3 regions of the Chryseobacterium gallinarum genome follow, and region 1 is predicted to be linked to each of the others. Evidence: riboswitches for the same ligand, from Rfam matches in the RefSeq annotation. Region 1 holds a riboswitch; each other region holds the start of a gene.
The links. Region 1 has a riboswitch for cobalamin ahead of OK18_RS01405 (acyl-CoA thioesterase). Riboswitches for the same ligand answer to the same signal wherever they lie in the genome.

Region 1 (5,675 bases):
TTTTCAGGACTTCCGATCTGTGCGATCACTTTTTCTACGTCGGTATCGTTGATTACTTCACGTTTTCCCAGAGAATCTCTGAAAATTTCCACCATTCTGATTTCTATGTCATGCATTACCTCATCTGCTTCGGAAGCGTCCAATGAGCTTCTCAGAGCGTTCAGGTAATCGCTGAGCTTTATATATGCGTGTTCTTCTATTGTAAAAGAAAAACCTGCGAGTCCTATTGAGAGTGTCTTGTTCATAGCTTTTTTTAATTTTGTTGAGTGATTTGGTTGACTGAGGCAGTCAGTTCATTCCATGTATTGAGAAGTTCATCCAGAAAGAGTTTTCCTTTTTCTGTGATCTGGTAATATTTTCTGGGTGGTCCTCCAGTGGATTCTTCCCATCGGTAAGAGAGAAATTCTCCATTTTTAAGTCTTGTGAGAAGGGGGTAGAGGGTACCTTCCACTACATCCAGTTTTCCTTTTTTCAGTTCATCGATAAGGTCGGAAACATACATTTCGCGATGGTTGATGAGACTTAAAATACAGAATTCCAGAATTCCTTTTCGCATTTGCGCTTTGGTATTTTCAGTATTCATCTTTGATAAGTTTGTTAATTAGTTATATTTTCAGAGTAGCTCCTAGCTAGACGAGCTTATTCTGATTCTACATTACAAAGATATGTAAATAAAATGGTATTATGCAATACAAAGTAGTGTATTTTTTCAAAATAAAAATGTAATATTCTGATAATCAGGAAAATAATTTTAGTTTAAATTATGGATTAATGACCGAATGCTCGAAAAAGATAAAATAATGTGGAAATGGAGCAGGCTAGTTGTGGATTTTTGAAAATAAGAATAGTATATAAAATTCAAAAAGGTGAATTCCAATAGAGGTGAGGAACATATTTTGAAATCGGTAGCGGTATTCGTATTTTTGTCAGGAAGCATTACATAAAATAGAATTCATGTTTGCCACCGGGAAAATTCGGGTTGTTACAGGATTTTTACTACAGAATATGCCGTAATCGCTAATAATGGGTGGATGCAGTCTTTGAAAAGGAAGACTCATGAAGATCAGATAAAGGTAACAGTCAAAGAAAAGATCAATAATAAATGGATGACCAGAACAAAGGTATATCCGGCAGATCAATATAACAGAAAATAAAAAGAAAGATGAAGATTCAGAAAGAAATCGATTTTATCCTGGCAGTAGATGCTTTGAAAAATGTACAGCGAAGAAATTACAATGCGGATGATTCCCGGAGAGAAAATACAGCAGAACATTCCTGGCAGATCATCATCCTGGCCCAGATACTGTATCCGTTTGCAAAAAACCGTGCAGACATTGACTTATTAAGGGTGATAAGAATGCTTTCTATTCATGATCTGGTAGAAATAGAAGCAGGAGATACTTTTCTGTTTGATGAAAAAGCAATGGCAGGAAAGTTTGAAAGAGAAAAAATATCTGCCCGGAAAATCTTCGGAATTCTGGACGAACCGCTACGAACGGAGTTTTTTAACTTGTGGCTGGAATTTGAAGAAGAGAAAACCCCGGATGCTATTTTTGCCTGTTCTATTGACAGGATCATGCCCTTTATTCTGAATTCCCATACTTCAGGTAAAAGCTGGACGGAAGCAGGTGTTACCGAAAGACAAATCAGGAATATGCTTGAAAATGCAATCACCAGGGCTTCGGATGAAATGGGAGAGGCTTTTGAATTGCTGTTAAGCAAAAGTCTGGAAACAGAAAAAGTACTGAAATAGGACTTATCTATTATAAGATGATGAAGACTCGGGCGGCCTTTGGCCGCCCGAGTCTCTCTGGATTATTATAGTATTTGAATTGGTTTCTTGAATTCGTCAATAGCAACAAAAGTAAAATCCCCTACAATTGCTTTTTCTCTTTCGTAAGAATACATCTGTTCCGTAAAGATTTCAACATTTACTTTCATACTTGTTTTTCCAACGTGAGTTACCTTACCGATCAGTTCTACAATCGTTCCTGCAGGAATAGGCTTTTTAAAATCGATTTTATCGCTGCTTACGGTAACCACTCTTTTTCTGGCAAAACGGGTAGCGGTGATAAAAGCCACTTCATCCATCAGCTGCATAGCCGTACCTCCGAAAAGGGTATCATAATGATTGGTTGTGTTGGGGAAAACTGCCTTGAAGATTCTGGTCTCTGATGCTTCAATTCTTTCTTCTGTTGTCATATTTCATTATTAATTAAGGCGAAATGAAATCGGATTAAAACAACAGAATAATAACAGGAACAGATATATTCCTGAAAAAATCCATCAGATCAATCAACTTCAGATCGCGAAAGTTTCTTGTTTACAGAAATAGGCAGGTCTCCTGACTTGTAACATCTTTTATCCCCTTCCCATGCCTCGCATAGTGGATCTCTTGATAAAGACCTTAGTTACTTACAGTTGCGCGACAGTCCGTGATTTTCACACGGTTCCCTATTAATCTGCGGTTAGGCAGAACCCATTTCTTTGATGAATAAGCGGTAAAGCTTTTTCGGGACAAAAATACTGAAATTATTCCGGACTGTGATAAATAATCTGACTGATCACTCTTCCTTTCTTGATCGTCCAAAGACTGGTGTATCTGTTTTCCCCGGAGCCATTAATCATATAAAGAAAAATATTGTCATTGTCCAGAGCCGTTACGCCTACATTTTCAAAATCCATGGTAGGCTGGAACATATTTTTAATCGCTTCCCTCACAAAAACAGAACCCCGTCCCGGTTGCTGAACTCTGATAGACTTGATTTCAGTCATACCTTCCGGGATATCATTGCCGATTCCCCAGGGCTTTACCTTATCAATGGTGAGAAGTTTTCCCTCCGCATCCTTTTCTTTTTTGCGGTAACCGGCATTGGAAGGATAAATGTCGATAACTACCTTACTTCTTTGGGAAATAGGGATTTTAGGGTCGGAATTGTCTGTGAAAATAAGGGATCTTCCGTTTTTCGATTTGGAAGGGGTGTATTGGGGGAGCTGATCCACAAAGGCAATACGCTCTTTATTCACCATTCCTTCTTTGTCTAATGTTTCATACCGTACAAATGGTTTATCCTCATCCTGCTTTTCAGGATATTTAATCCATATCCACTCTGTTTCTCCGGGAGCCGGCTTTACATAAACAAAAACATCACCTTTACGCATACGGATCTTGTCAACAATCTTCCTGTAGTTGTCTTTATGTACACGGACATTGGCATATCCTTCCTCAGCCTTTACCACTCCGAAAGGAACTTTATTCTGGCCTTTAACGAATGCTAAAGAAAAAAGACTGAAAGCAGATAGACAGAATGCTTTGTTTATTGAAATCATTATTACAAACTTTTGATTTTCCAAATATATAAATTAAATGCTTTTGGGAAGATAATTATACTGCTGCAGTTCTTTTAAATCTTGTATTTGTTTAAGATAGCCGGCTGAAAGAAGATAGATTTTGTCTGAAATATCCAGAACATCCCGGTAATGATGATCAGAAATTATAAAGCCTTTATTGGTCTGCTGACGTATTATTTTTTTCAATTCTTCAATAATTTTAGGAGAAAGACTGTGAAAGGGCTCGTCAAGCAATATAAAATCTGCTTCCGAGTGGATGATTAGTAAAGCTTCAACTGCTCTTAGCTCACCTCCGGAAAGATTTTTGGGTTTTTCATCAAGGAAATTCCGGATCAGGTCTGATGCAGAAAGAAGATTAGCATTTTCTTTATTACAGAAAAGATGGATGAGTTTCTTTACCCTTTCATTTTTAGGTAAAAAGGAAAATTGTGGGAGGTAGGCGATTTTGTTTTTTCTGTCAGATAAGGTTTTCAAAACCTTTCCGTTGCACCTGATATATTGGGAATCGCTGCCGGTAACTCCGGCAATAATTTTTAATAAAGTAGATTTTCCGGTTCCGTTTCTTCCCAAAATGCCGGCAATGTTACCGATTTTGCACTCCAGGTATATATCCTGCAGGACTTTTTTATCAGTAAAGGATTTTGTAACACTATCAATATGGAGTGTGTTCATAGAAATCCGATTAAAATTTTTACAGCTACACTGAATGATAAAGTAATACCCCAGAGGAATATCCTGGAAAATCCGAAATGAGCGTAAAAGTGGTATTCGTTTTTAAGTCTTAGCTCGTAAATGAAATAATGAAGAAGAGGGAATATCAGAACAATGCTTAATCCGAAAGTCTGAACGTTAAGTGAAAATAAAAAAACGAGCAGAAAAGAAAAAAGTATCGTTGGAATGATCAGCTTTTTATAAAAAATCCAAAGAACAGAAAAGTTTTTGCCCATAGCTGTGAAACGTAAATTTTGATAAAAATAAGAAATAGGAGATAAAGAGCAAAAAGAAAGAGAGCATCCTTAGAAACTCTCTTCATTATTGGTACCAATTCATTTTTAAAGTGGATTAAATTCTCTCAAGCTCATCCGCATCAATGGTTGTTTTGAAAGTTCCGTAATTGACGATGACTTTGTTTCTTGAAATCTTTTCAATAGTGCCTACACTCGTACTGCCTGTAATACGAACACGCTGGCCTACTTTCATCCATAGGGCACGGTCACTTTTACGCTGTTCTTCCAGCTTTTCGTTGGTCTCCGCAATCTTTTCAATCACTTCCTCCTTTTTCAGCTGCTGTGTGATCTTTCTCTTCACAACCTGCAGGCGTTTCGATTCATCTTTATCAGCTCCCAACTTTCTGAATTTCTCCTGTTCCAGCAATTTCACAAAATCCTTCACTACATCTTTTCTTGACTTCCCTTTGGTATAGCTGTCAATAAATGCTTCAATTTTGTTCCCGAACTGAAGCTTGCGGTGTTCCTCTTCATACAATTTCTGAAAATTGAAAAGTTTCTGCTGAAGCTGGTCATTAAGCTTTTGAAGGTTATCACGCTTATCTTCCACAGACTCCTTTCTTTCGGCAAGATCGGATTTTAGTTTTTCAACTTCAAATTTCTCCTGCTGTAGTTTTACAATGGTTTTATCAAGATTGACAATGTCATGTTCTACTTTTTTCTTGGCAGAATGGATGATAAATCTTGGGATCCTGTTCTTTTCGGCAACTTCAAAGGTAAACGAGCTTCCTGCCTGTCCTACTTCCAGCTTGTACATTGGTTCCAATGTTTCTTCATTGAAAAGCATCGCTGCATTCTGGGCATTAGGAAGTTGCTCTACAACCAGCTTAATATTGGTGTAATGCGTTGTAATAATGGCAAAACTCTTTTTATCATAAAAGTATTCCATGAAGCTTTCCGCCAGGGCGCCTCCCAATTCCGGATCAGATCCCGTTCCGAACTCATCAATCAGTAAAAGCGTATTGGCGTCTGCCTCCCGGATAATTCCCGACATCTTTTTCAGCCTGGATGAATAGGTTGATAAATGATTTTCAATAGATTGGTTGTCACCAATATCGGTCATTACTTTATCAAAGAAAAACATCTCGGATTTAGGATGCACAGGTACTAAAATACCACTCTGGATCATCAGCTGTAATAGTCCTACCGTTTTCAGGGTAATTGATTTTCCACCGGCATTAGGTCCGGAGATACAGATGATCCTGTTGTGTTCCGTTAAAGTCAGGCTTTGTGGGAAAATAGTTTTGTTTTCAGCTTTGTTTCTCAGCCATAGAAGTGGGTGAAAGGCATCTTTTAATCTCAGGGTTTTGTGACGGT
Region 2 (5,675 bases), 680 kb from region 1:
CTCCTGAAATCATTTTTGTACGGTCCAGTAAATAGATCTTTTTAATCCAGAAAAGCGAGGTGTTTTTGTCCCTGATCTCACGGTTGTCAGCATCTGCTTTCTGAAAATGATATATTCCGGCTTCAAGACTGTTCAAAAGCGCTTTATTTTCTTCAAGGGATTCATATATTTTAGCCAAAAAGTCATAGCCATATCCTACATAATCCCGGTCTTCCAGCATACGTTCCGCATACCCTATAAATTCCCCCTTATTTTCCTGAGTGATATGTTTTTTGCTTCTGGCTATCTGCATCAGGTTGTATTCATTGCCCAAAGGATAATCCAGAATATTGTATAGTGCTTTTTGATTATTTGGGTTTAGCTGCAGGATTCTGCGCAGATAAGGTATTACATGATCCCTGATGGCGTCGTACACTGCTTCATGTCCGTCATAATAAACGATGTCATGGTAAGCAACTGCCATTAAAAATAAAACCTCTTCATCTTCCGGGTGGGATAATAAGTAGTGTTCTCCTTCTGCAATACACTGCTCCAGGTCTCCCCTGTAAAACAGTTGTTCTAAGTTTTCGTACATTAATATTTTGTTTTATAATTCTATCGTTGCATTTCCTGGAAACAGGACCAGGTTTACTTTGTGTACGCAAAATAATAAAAAAACAAAACTAAAAACACATAAAAGCTCTTTAAAATCTATAAAATTTAAGTATACGATTTTATCTGACGAAATATATTCTGAAAATAAAACCTTAATTTTGTCCGGAATATACTCTGCGGTTATCAGATCAGAATCCGCTTCCTTACAATAATTCATATGAAAAAAACAATAATCGGTTTTTCTTTATTGCTATCAGCTGTTGCTTATGGACAAAAGACTTCTGTTAAGAAAAGTCCATTGGTTCTTTACAATTATCAAACCTTTGGATGTGATGTCAAGGGGTATTATGATCCTGCACGATATAAAAAAGAAGAGGTAGATGGTACCTATAAGCTTTTATATCCTCTGGCCCTGTCCCCGTTTTCTTCTCTTATTGTTTTTAATCCTGTAAAATTAGATAAAGTCAGGAAAAACAACACTCAGCTTTTACAACAAGCTGAAAAAGAATACCTGGGAAGAAAAAAGGAGCTTAATAATCTCAGATTCATTGATCTCCCTATATGGAAAAAACAGCGTGACGAATCTGTTCAGCTTCTCGAAAACGAATATCAGCTTACCAAAGCCCTGCTCATGGGCTATACTGACCCGCAATCTCTTCAGAATACTAAGTTTTACAATACCTGTAGAGAATATATTGATGCAATGACTGCTCAGGATAAGCAGAAAATGTACCTCGTATGGAAGAGCTTATCTGAACCTAAAAAAAATGAGGATTCTTATTCCGGAACAAACGACACCTTTAATGCTAAATGGAATGACCCGCGAAAAGATGATTATGCACTCATCGATCTTATGAATGCCTTTAATAATTGCGCAAACCATAGTTTCAGACCCAAAGCTGATGAAGAGAACACTTTATTGAAAACTTTCGAAAAGGTTTTCATACAACTGAAAAGAGATTGTGACGAACCATAAGGATAGAATTATAATGTAACCCCCTGATTTTTAACAAAAAATTCACTCAAAACAACAATAGACATTAAAAAAATTATCAAAGTGAGAAAATAAACATATAAAGTTGGTCTAATCCTTTAATTTTCAAATTTAAAGCCTTAATTTTGAAGCAAAATAGCAAATCCGGATTCTTCAACTACTATGTACATGAAAAAAATGATGGTTGGGCTTTCTTTAGCCTTATCTGTTACTACTATATGCGGGCAGAAAACTCCTGCAAAAAACAACAATCTTACCCCTTACAATTATCAGACTTTCAATTGTGATAACAAAGGATATTTTGATTCTACCAAATATAAGAAAGAGGAAATAGACGGTGTGAATAAACTTCTGTATCAATTCAATGGAGTTCAATTTGATATCCAGCCTGTATTTAAACTTTCCAACCTTGAAGAAATCCGTAAAAACAAAGAGGAATATTTACAGCAATTAGAAAAGCAATATCAGGAAAAGAAAAAAGAGCTTTACAGCCTTGAAGTCATCAATCTCCCCATGTGGAAAAAACTACAACAGGAAACCATTATGTCTTTTGAGAATGAATATCAGCTGAATAAGGAAGAAATTCTCGCTTATTCTGATCCTTCCACTCTTAAAGACAGTAAATTTTACAGCACCTGCAAAGAGCACATTGATGCGATCTCTTCTCCTGACCGAGAAAAAATGTTTGCTGCATGGAAAGCCTATATTGAGCTTAAAAGTAAAAATAATGCTGATCCCAAAGGCGTAATGGCAAGATTCAATGCTAAAATGAATGATCCCCAGAAAGAAGATTATGCACTGATCGACATGATCGGGCTAAGCTTTCACAACTGTGCCAACAGCAGTTTCAGGCCTAAACGTGATGATGAGGGAAATGCCTATAAAGATTTTGATAAAATTTTTACAAAGCTGAAGAAAAATTGTGATGAGCAATAAGGTTGATTAAATAATAAAACTAAATGACAGTACACCATTGGGTACTGTTTTTTATTTGATAATATGAGGATTGAATTATAGGATCCATCTCGAAGTTTTCGCGTTGACAAATTCAATACTATATCGAGACTCCATGCGTATTCTTCACCTCCGCCATCACAAAAGTACTATGGGTGCTCCCGATAGAATCCACCGACCCAAGCTTATTGAATACAAAATCCTGATAATGCTTCATATCTCTTACCTGAACTTTTAGCAGAAAATCAAAATCACCGGAAATATTATAACATTCTGCTACTTCTTCAATTTGAATAATATCTTTTACAAAGCTGTTTCCGATAGCCCGGTCATGGATCTTTAATTTAACCTGGCAAAAAACAGTAAATCCGCGGTTCAGCTTTTCAGCTTCCAAAACGGCAGCATAGTGTTTAATATACCCTTCCTGCTCCAGTCTTTTTACCCGCTCAAAAACAGGTGATGGTGAGAGATTAACTTCTTTCGCAAGCTCTTTTACGGTTAATTTCGCATTTTTTTGAAGGATTCTCAGCAGCTGGAGATCCTTATCATCCAATCTATCCACAGAATAATATTCTTTTTTACTGACATTTTTTCAAATGTACAGAATATTTATCTTTCAAAAAACATAAAATAAAAATATCATCCTTAATTTTCATCAAATACCCAATCAATTATCTTAAATAAATATCTTTACACCCTATTTTGTTCTTTATAATACTTCATCAAACGGAAAAGGTTTTACGTAAGGTAAATTAATAGGGAATCATGTGTAAATCATGAGCTGTCGCGCAACTGTAATCAGCATACCAAAAGTTCTGTCCCGGATATCCACTGCCAAAGAGCGGGAAGGATGACAGATACTGCTGTAAGCCAGGAGACCTGCCTGTTCTGAATTGACAATGCTTTCGCGGTTTGAGGCTTCGGGTCATACAGATGATACATTTTGAACGTATTCCACCGTTAACAGGAAATTTACGTCCTTTTTGTATCCTGTCCTCTTTACAAGCTTCCTGCGCAAGTATTTTGAAGCATTCAAAGGAACTTTTAAAATCATTGTTTAATTTAAAAGTTGATAAAAAATGCAAACTCACTTACTTGGCTACCCGCGTATTGGTAGCAACAGAGAGCTTAAAAAAGCTTGTGAACACTATTGGGCAGACAAGATTTCTCTCAATCAATTACTGGAAACCGGTAAAACCATCAGTCTTCAAAACTGGAAATTGCAACAGGAAGCAGGGATTGATCTTATCCCATGTAATGATTTTTCTTACTACGATCAGGTGCTGGATATGACTTTGACCGTAGGAGCCATCCCGGAGCGTTACCAGGAAATTGCTTCAAACGAATCTCACTCAGAACCGGATCTTTATTTTGCCATGGCAAGAGGTTACCAGAAAAACGGATTGGATATCACGGCTATGGAAATGACAAAGTGGTTTGATACCAACTACCACTATATTGTCCCTGAATTTCAAAAAAACCAGCAGTTCAGATTGTTTTCCGATAAAATCATCAGTGAGTTTATCCGTGCAAAGGAAGCAGGAATGAATGCAAAGCCTGTTATAATCGGATTGCTTACCTATCTTCTTCTGGGTAAAGAAAAAGAAAATGGTTTTGACAAAATGGATTTAGCACAAAATCTATTGCCTGTTTATCTTGAAATCCTCCGGAAACTGGAAGCCTATGGTGCAGAATATGTTCAATTTGATGAACCTTTTTTAGCATTAGACCTGAATGAAAAAACAAAGGAGACCTATCAATGGGTTTACGATGAAATCAAAAAACAGTTTCCTAATCTTAAATTTATTGTAACTACTTATTTTGAGGGATTAAAGGACAATCTTTCCCTGGCCGTTTCTTTGCCAGCAGATGTTTTGCATATTGATCTCGTAAGATGTCCTGAACAATTGGATGAAGTCCTGCAAGCAATACCCGGTACTTTAAGCCTTTCACTAGGGATTGTAGACGGAAGGAATATATGGAAAAATGATTTCGAAAAATCATTGGCACTGATCAAAAAAGCAATCCATGAAATCGGTCCGGAAAGAGTATTGATTGCTCCATCCTGCTCATTACTCCACTCTCCTTTTGATCTTGACCTGGAGAAAAACGAAGCAATTTTATCGCCTGAAATCAAGCAATGGATGGCCTTTGCAAAACAGAAAGTAGATGAGATCGCTGTCTTAAAAAAACTGGCGTCAGGAAATCCCGATTATCACACGCTGCAGCTATTGGCCGAAAACAAAAAGGCACTGGAAAACCGTAAAGTTTCAGCACTGATTCACAACCAGGACGTGAAAAACCGTGTCGGAGCCATTACGGATGGAGATGCAAGAAGAAACAACCCTTTCGCGGTAAGGAAAGAAGTTCAGCAAAAAGTACTGCAGTTGCCATTATTTCCTACCACAACCATTGGTTCCTTCCCGCAAACCAGGGAAGTAAGAAACTGGAGGTCTCAATTCAAAAAGGGGGAACTTACAGCCGCTCATTATAACGAGCTGCTGAAAAAAGAAACGGAAAGAACCATCCGCTGGCAGGAAGAAATCGGAATTGATGTACTGGTTCACGGAGAATTTGAACGCAATGATATGGTAGAGTATTTCGGGGAACAGCTTGATGGGTTTGCATTTACCCAAAACGGATGGGTACAGAGTTATGGTAGCCGGTGTGTAAAACCACCTGTCATTTACGGAGATGTACACCGTCCTCATCCTATGACCATATACTGGTCACAATATGCTCAGTCTCTCACTCAAAAATGGGTAAAAGGAATGCTGACCGGGCCTGTTACCATTCTGCAGTGGTCTTTTGTGCGTGACGATCAGCCCCGTTCCCTGACCTGCAAGCAGATCGCCTTAGCTATCCGGGATGAGGTTAAAGATCTGGAAAAAGCGGGCATCAGAATCATCCAGATCGATGAGCCGGCTATCCGGGAGGGTCTTCCTTTAAGAAAATCTGAATGGCAAAATTATCTGAAATGGGCAGTAGAAGCCTTTAGGATTTCAGCAAGCGGTGTTGAAGATTCTACTCAGGTTCATACTCATATGTGTTATTCCGAATTTAACGATATTATTAAGGATATTGCCGATATGGATGCTGACGTGATTACCATAGAATGTTCCAGAAGCCAGAT
Region 3 (5,675 bases), 1.9 Mb from region 1:
CATTATGGAAGAGAGAAGACTGAACGTTGCTCAGATGGACGTTTTCTCCCGTTTGATGATGGACAGGATTATCTTCCTGGGAACAGGAATTGATGACCAGGTGGCAAACATCGTTACTGCTCAGCTCTTATTCCTGGAAAGTGCCGACCCGTCAAAGGATATCCAGATTTATATCAACTCGCCGGGTGGTAGTGTGTATGCAGGATTAGGAATTTATGACACCATGCAGATCATTAAGCCTGATGTAGCAACAATCTGTACAGGTATGGCCGCTTCCATGGGAGCTGTATTACTGGTGGCCGGAGAGAAAGGGAAACGTTCTGCGCTTAAACATTCAAGGGTAATGATTCACCAGCCTTCAGGCGGAGCCCAGGGAGTGGCTTCTGATATGGAAATCAACCTGAGAGAGATGCTGAAACTAAAGCAGGAGCTTTATGAAATTATCGCTCACCATTCAGGACAAACATACGAGTGGGTTGAGAAATCTTCTGACAGAGATTACTGGATGACTTCTGAAGAAGCTAAAGGCTATGGAATGGTAGATGAAGTTTTACAGAGATCTACAGAGAAAAAATAATTGATCCCGAGATTATATTGAAAGAGGCTGTCCCATTTTTTGAGACAGCCTCTTTTCTATTTTTTAACAATCTTACGGATAACTGACTGACCTGAAGTTTTAATTTCTACAAAATAAATTCCCGGGCTTAAAGATTGAATATTAATCCTGGAATTCCCTGATGTCATTACTTTTTGGCCTGAAGAAGAATATATATTCACTTCTTTCATACTCTCCTGGGTATTGATATGAATATAATCAGTTGCAGGATTAGGATAGATACCCACTGTTCTTTTACTGACAGAAGAAGTTCCAAGTGTGGATTGAGGAGCTTCTGTGGGCGTAAAGGGCCTTCTCTGTCCGAAACTTAATCCAAGCCATTCACCGTTATGTAAAGTAATGGATGAAAGGTCGTTATGAATTTTCCAGTTTGACAAATTAGTTCCTTTGTATAATTTCCAGGAGTTGGACCCGTTCGGGATGCCTGAAAAAGAATTCAGGGATAAAGAAGAAACCTGATTGGCAGCTGACGTATAATTAAATGTGCTTACCTGGGTATCAATCAATTGTAAAGCCTGCTCTGCGGTAATGGTTCCGTTATATTGAATTCCAAAAACAAATGAATCAGCATTTCCGTTAGAATTATCAGTTCCGAAGTCAATAACCACTAAGCTTTTATCAGAACCTGTACCGATCCAATTGGTAATCTGAGACGAATTGTACCATAGGGAACTATAGGCAGGAAGCGGAGTAGAAGGCGCTTCTGCTGTGGGATTGCTGAACCCATAGGAAGCACCATACCATTTTCCGGCTGAGATGGTCCCGTTGTTCATCCACCCTACGGCAGACCAGCTGTTGGTATCATTCCCACGCCATAAACTCCAATAGTCCGGCCCGGATTGTTGTGAATGATCATTGAAGCTTAGCTCATCAAGGAAACCATTATTGAAGGTCAGAAAATAATCAAAGGCGGGTTCTGCATTTTTGATCATCTGAAGCATCTGAGGTCCGGTGATATTTTGCCCCGGATCGAACCGCACTCCCCAGGCATAAGACCTGTCATTGGTTCCGTCTTTAAAGTCTGCTACAAAATAGGCAGTCTGAGAGCCTGTTCCTACGAAAAACTTTATGTCGTTTGCAGTAAACTGTGCGCAACAAAAAACTACGATAAAACTGCATATAAAACTTAATATCTTTTGCATCCGGATTCTTATTTGATGATTAGTTTTTCAGTGAAGTTAGTGCTCTTATCGGTAATTTTTACAATATAAGTACCTTTAGGAAGTGTGTTTATATCAATTCCGTTTTGGGTATATTGTGCGTTGATGACCTTTCTTCCGTTAGCATCATACACCTGAATATTTCCGCTGTTTAAACCTTGTACAAAGAATTTGCTGTTTGCCGGATTGGGATATAAAGACAATTTAGAAGCTTTTGTATTTTCCACTGTTGAAAGTGACGGCGGTGCACTGTTGTTGTAGGCAATGATTTGATTAGGCAGCATGGTCACTGTGAAAGTGTTTTGTAAGGTTCCCTGTAAATCATATGTATAAATTTTTCCCGGTGCAATATATCCTTTAGGATCAGCTACATAAATCGTATTGTTGACAATATTAAATCCGTAAGCAGCACCATAGCCGGTTACAGTAATAGGTGCCGTTGCAATGGGTGTCGTTGAAAAAGACGGTGTTGCAATAGGTGTTTTATAGATTGAAGCATCTTTCATGTAATAAATATTCGTTCCGTCTGTATCCATAAAAGAAGGTTTTGTTCCTGCCGGAAATGCAGTACTTGAAACGGTACTTTGAGTTACTGTATTATAGACTGTAAATGTTCCAGAAGAGTTTGAGGTGTAGGGATTTCCGAAACTCATGATATAAAGAAACTGATCTTTTTCAAAAATGCTGTGTGGAAAATCACCAACGTTTACCTGGGATTCAACTGTATTGGTAGAAGTATTGATCACATCCATAAATTGGTTGATTCCAAAACCTCCTTTTAGCAAAACATATAATCTGTTGTCTTTGCTGTAAATTTTTTCGGGTCCGCTTCCAACCGGAATATTGGTTTCATGCGTGTAGGTATTGAGGTCATAAACGGCTACATAATTTTCTGTAGAACCGGAACCTCCCCAGTTGGTTACATAAAATTTGTTTCCGCTGAAGGCAATATATCTCGGATTATCCAGATTGGCAGAGATTGTGGTGATCAAAGAAAAGTCAGACTTATTGATGACTTTTATCTGATTGGAAATATTCAGGACCACAAAAATTCTGTCACCATAAATTTTAATGTCCTGTGCCGTATCCCCCAATGCAGCATTATTGTTGTGGGTTTTAAAATAGTTATTGGTAACTGATTGATTGGAGATCAGCGATATTTCGGCATTATTACTGCCGGCACCACCTTCATTAAGCACTAAAACGGCTTCAGTTTGAGCATTTGCAAAAAAAATGACAAATGCAAGAATAAGAAAATAGATTTTCTTCATGATATTATTAATTAAAGTTTTATTCCCGAAACTTACTTTCAGAGAGAAAAATTCTTCTGAATTGTATTAAGGCAGGTCTCCTGGCTTACATCCTATAGCGGCCTTCCCGGATCCGGATCCAGTGGCATCTTATGCTATAGGTGGAATAGTCTACAGTTGCGGGTACAGCTCAAGCATTGAATAAATTCTCACTTGATTCCCTATTAATGAACTATGTTCAACCTTAAAACGCTGCAAATATATCATATAAATTCCTGATTTACGTGTGGTAAATAACTTATCTTTTGTGTATTAAGTGTTTTATAAGCTCTTAGCTATAACGTGTTTTTTGAAATTAATAAAAAATGTGACCGATGGTTTTGTTTTTATAAATTTAACGGCAGGTATAGCTGTTTATATTGAATTCATTTTACAGGTTTCATTGTTAAAATACAATTATCATTGAATTAAAGATTAATTTACAATCGATTTATACTTTCGCAGCCATAAAAGTGAATATGAAAAGATTACTATTATCTGTTTTGATGTTAACGGTATTGGTTTCTTGTAACAAAGATGACGAAACTGCCCATAACCAGGATATTAATTACTCTAAACTTCCTCAGGAGTTTCCTTTTTCAAAATTAGCAACGGTAAATGGTGTGGATGTCATTAATGGAGGTTTTGGATCAGGTGCGGCTGCACACCCTACAAGAAAAGGGGAATTTTATGTCATTACAGACAGAGGACCTAATACGGATTACCTGAACGGGAAAAAGTTTTTGGCTCCCAATTTCAGTCCAACAATCATGCATTTTAAAATTAATGCCGAAGGAAATATTGAGGTGATCAAATATATTAAGCTTAAAAATCCATCAGGACAACCTATCACAGGTCTACCCAACCCTGTAGGAATGGGGAGTACAGGTGAAACGGCTTACGATGCTTCAGGAAATGTACTGGGAACAGACAATTATGGTCTCGACAGTGAAAGTATTGTTGCAGCAGCAGACGGTACCTTCTGGGTTTCCGATGAGTATGGCCCTCACATTGTACATTATAGTGCAGAGGGTGTAGAGATAGAAAGAATAAGTCCGATAGGCGTTAATACAGGAACAAGAAAACTTCCCGCTGTGCTGGCAAAAAGAAGGGCCAACAGGGGAATGGAAGGGCTTTGTATAACTCCTGACGGTACTACTTTAGTGGGAGCCATGCAGTCTATGATGCATGTTCCAAGCAAGGCTTTGGCTAAAAATACTACCTTAACCAGAATTGTCACTTTTGATATTGCTACAGGGAAGACCAGACAATTTTTATATAAACAGGACGGGGGAGCCTCTGATTCAGTTTGTGACATTACTGCAATAAGTAATAATGAATTCCTGGTGATTGAGAGAGACGGAAACTTCGGGTCACAGGGCGGAATAAAAAAAGTATACAGAATAAACCTGAGCGGAGCAACAGATGTAAACGGACCGGATATTGCCGCTGTTGACGGAATGAAAATCAATAATAAAGCTTTGGAAGAGTGTAGTTGGGATGAAATTACCAACGCCGGGATTAAAACGGTTTCTAAAACATTAGCTGTAGATCTGGTTGCCAGGTTAGGATATGAACATGATAAATTTGAAGGAATTGTTTATTTAGGAAATAATAAACTCGCTGTTTTCAATGATGATGATTTCGGGGTAGTAGATGATGGAAACGGTAACCCTAAAGCAAAAATACTACCTAAAACAGGCAAGGTAGATAAAGGAACAATGTACGTAGTCGATATTCAATAATTAGATTTTTTTTACGAAAAACGGCGGGGATTATCTCCGCCGTTTTTATTGGTTAAAAAATTGGTACACCGTTCAATGAAACGGGCTTTAGCCCGTTTAAAGATAAATAGCATTCCACTGGCTTTAGCCGAAACATATCATATTGAACCCTCTCTACAATCAGTAAAGAGGGTCCGGAAAAATATAATGTTCTGTAAAATTAATTAATTGAATGCCTCAATAATTTTAGAGAAATCTTCCAGCTTTAATGCTGCCCCTCCAATAAGGCCACCGTCAATATCCGGCTGAGAAAATATTTCTTTGGCATTATCCGGTTTTACGGAACCTCCATACAGGATAGATACTTCATCAGCTACTTCCTGTCCGTATTTTGTTGCAATAATATTTCTGATGTGGGCATGGATTTCCTGAGCCTGTTCCGGACTTGCGGTTTCTCCTGTTCCGATTGCCCAAACCGGTTCGTAAGCAATTACTACTTTTTTGATTTCTTCAGCCGAAAGAGTAAACAAAGCTACTTCAGTTTGGTTTTTTACGACTTCCAGATGCTGCCCTGCTTTTCTTTGCTCAAGGGTTTCTCCGTTGCAATAGATAGGAGTAAGCCCTTTGTCTAATGCCAACTTGATTTTTCTGTTGCAGTGTGAATCTGTTTCTCCGTGATATTGTCTTCTTTCAGAGTGGCCGATCAATGAACCGTTTACATCAATAGATTCCAGCATATCTGCAGAAATTTCTCCGGTGTAAGCACCACTTTCATGCTCGCTCATATCCTGGGAAAATACCCCGATTTCATCATTTTCAAAAATGTCTTTCGCCATCATCAGGTATAAAGAAGGCGGAGCAATCCACACTTCGCAGTTGGTAGCAT

Region 2: it holds a riboswitch for cobalamin, as region 1 does, so the genes downstream of both, metE (5-methyltetrahydropteroyltriglutamate--homocysteine S-methyltransferase) here and OK18_RS01405 (acyl-CoA thioesterase) in region 1, are expected to answer to the same signal.
Region 3: it holds a riboswitch for cobalamin, as region 1 does, so the genes downstream of both, OK18_RS13875 (YncE family protein) here and OK18_RS01405 (acyl-CoA thioesterase) in region 1, are expected to answer to the same signal.

What each region holds. Positions count from the first base shown of each region.
Region 1 covers NZ_CP009928.1:310,892-316,566, reverse strand. Annotated here, with positions in the region: gene OK18_RS01420 (PspC domain-containing protein) at 1-245, opposite strand, end outside; gene OK18_RS01415 (PadR family transcriptional regulator) at 254-583, opposite strand; gene OK18_RS21810 (hypothetical protein) at 1,032-1,154, shown strand; gene OK18_RS01410 (HD domain-containing protein) at 1,163-1,753, shown strand; gene OK18_RS01405 (acyl-CoA thioesterase) at 1,819-2,202, opposite strand; cobalamin riboswitch at 2,318-2,498, opposite strand; gene OK18_RS01400 (hypothetical protein) at 2,533-3,330, opposite strand; gene OK18_RS01395 (ATP-binding cassette domain-containing protein) at 3,364-4,023, opposite strand; gene OK18_RS01385 (endonuclease MutS2) at 4,414-5,675, opposite strand, start outside.
Region 2 covers NZ_CP009928.1:4,260,819-4,266,493, forward strand. Annotated here, with positions in the region: gene OK18_RS18925 (tetratricopeptide repeat protein) at 1-574, opposite strand, end outside; gene OK18_RS18935 (hypothetical protein) at 812-1,570, shown strand; gene OK18_RS18940 (hypothetical protein) at 1,757-2,524, shown strand; gene OK18_RS18945 (Lrp/AsnC family transcriptional regulator) at 2,643-3,104, opposite strand; cobalamin riboswitch at 3,259-3,443, shown strand; gene metE (5-methyltetrahydropteroyltriglutamate--homocysteine S-methyltransferase) at 3,622-5,675, shown strand, end outside.
Region 3 covers NZ_CP009928.1:3,081,825-3,087,499, forward strand. Annotated here, with positions in the region: gene clpP (ATP-dependent Clp endopeptidase proteolytic subunit ClpP) at 1-577, shown strand, start outside; gene OK18_RS13870 (T9SS type A sorting domain-containing protein) at 634-1,758, opposite strand; gene OK18_RS13875 (YncE family protein) at 1,767-3,047, opposite strand; cobalamin riboswitch at 3,101-3,288, opposite strand; gene OK18_RS13880 (esterase-like activity of phytase family protein) at 3,545-4,810, shown strand; gene tpiA (triose-phosphate isomerase) at 5,014-5,675, opposite strand, start outside.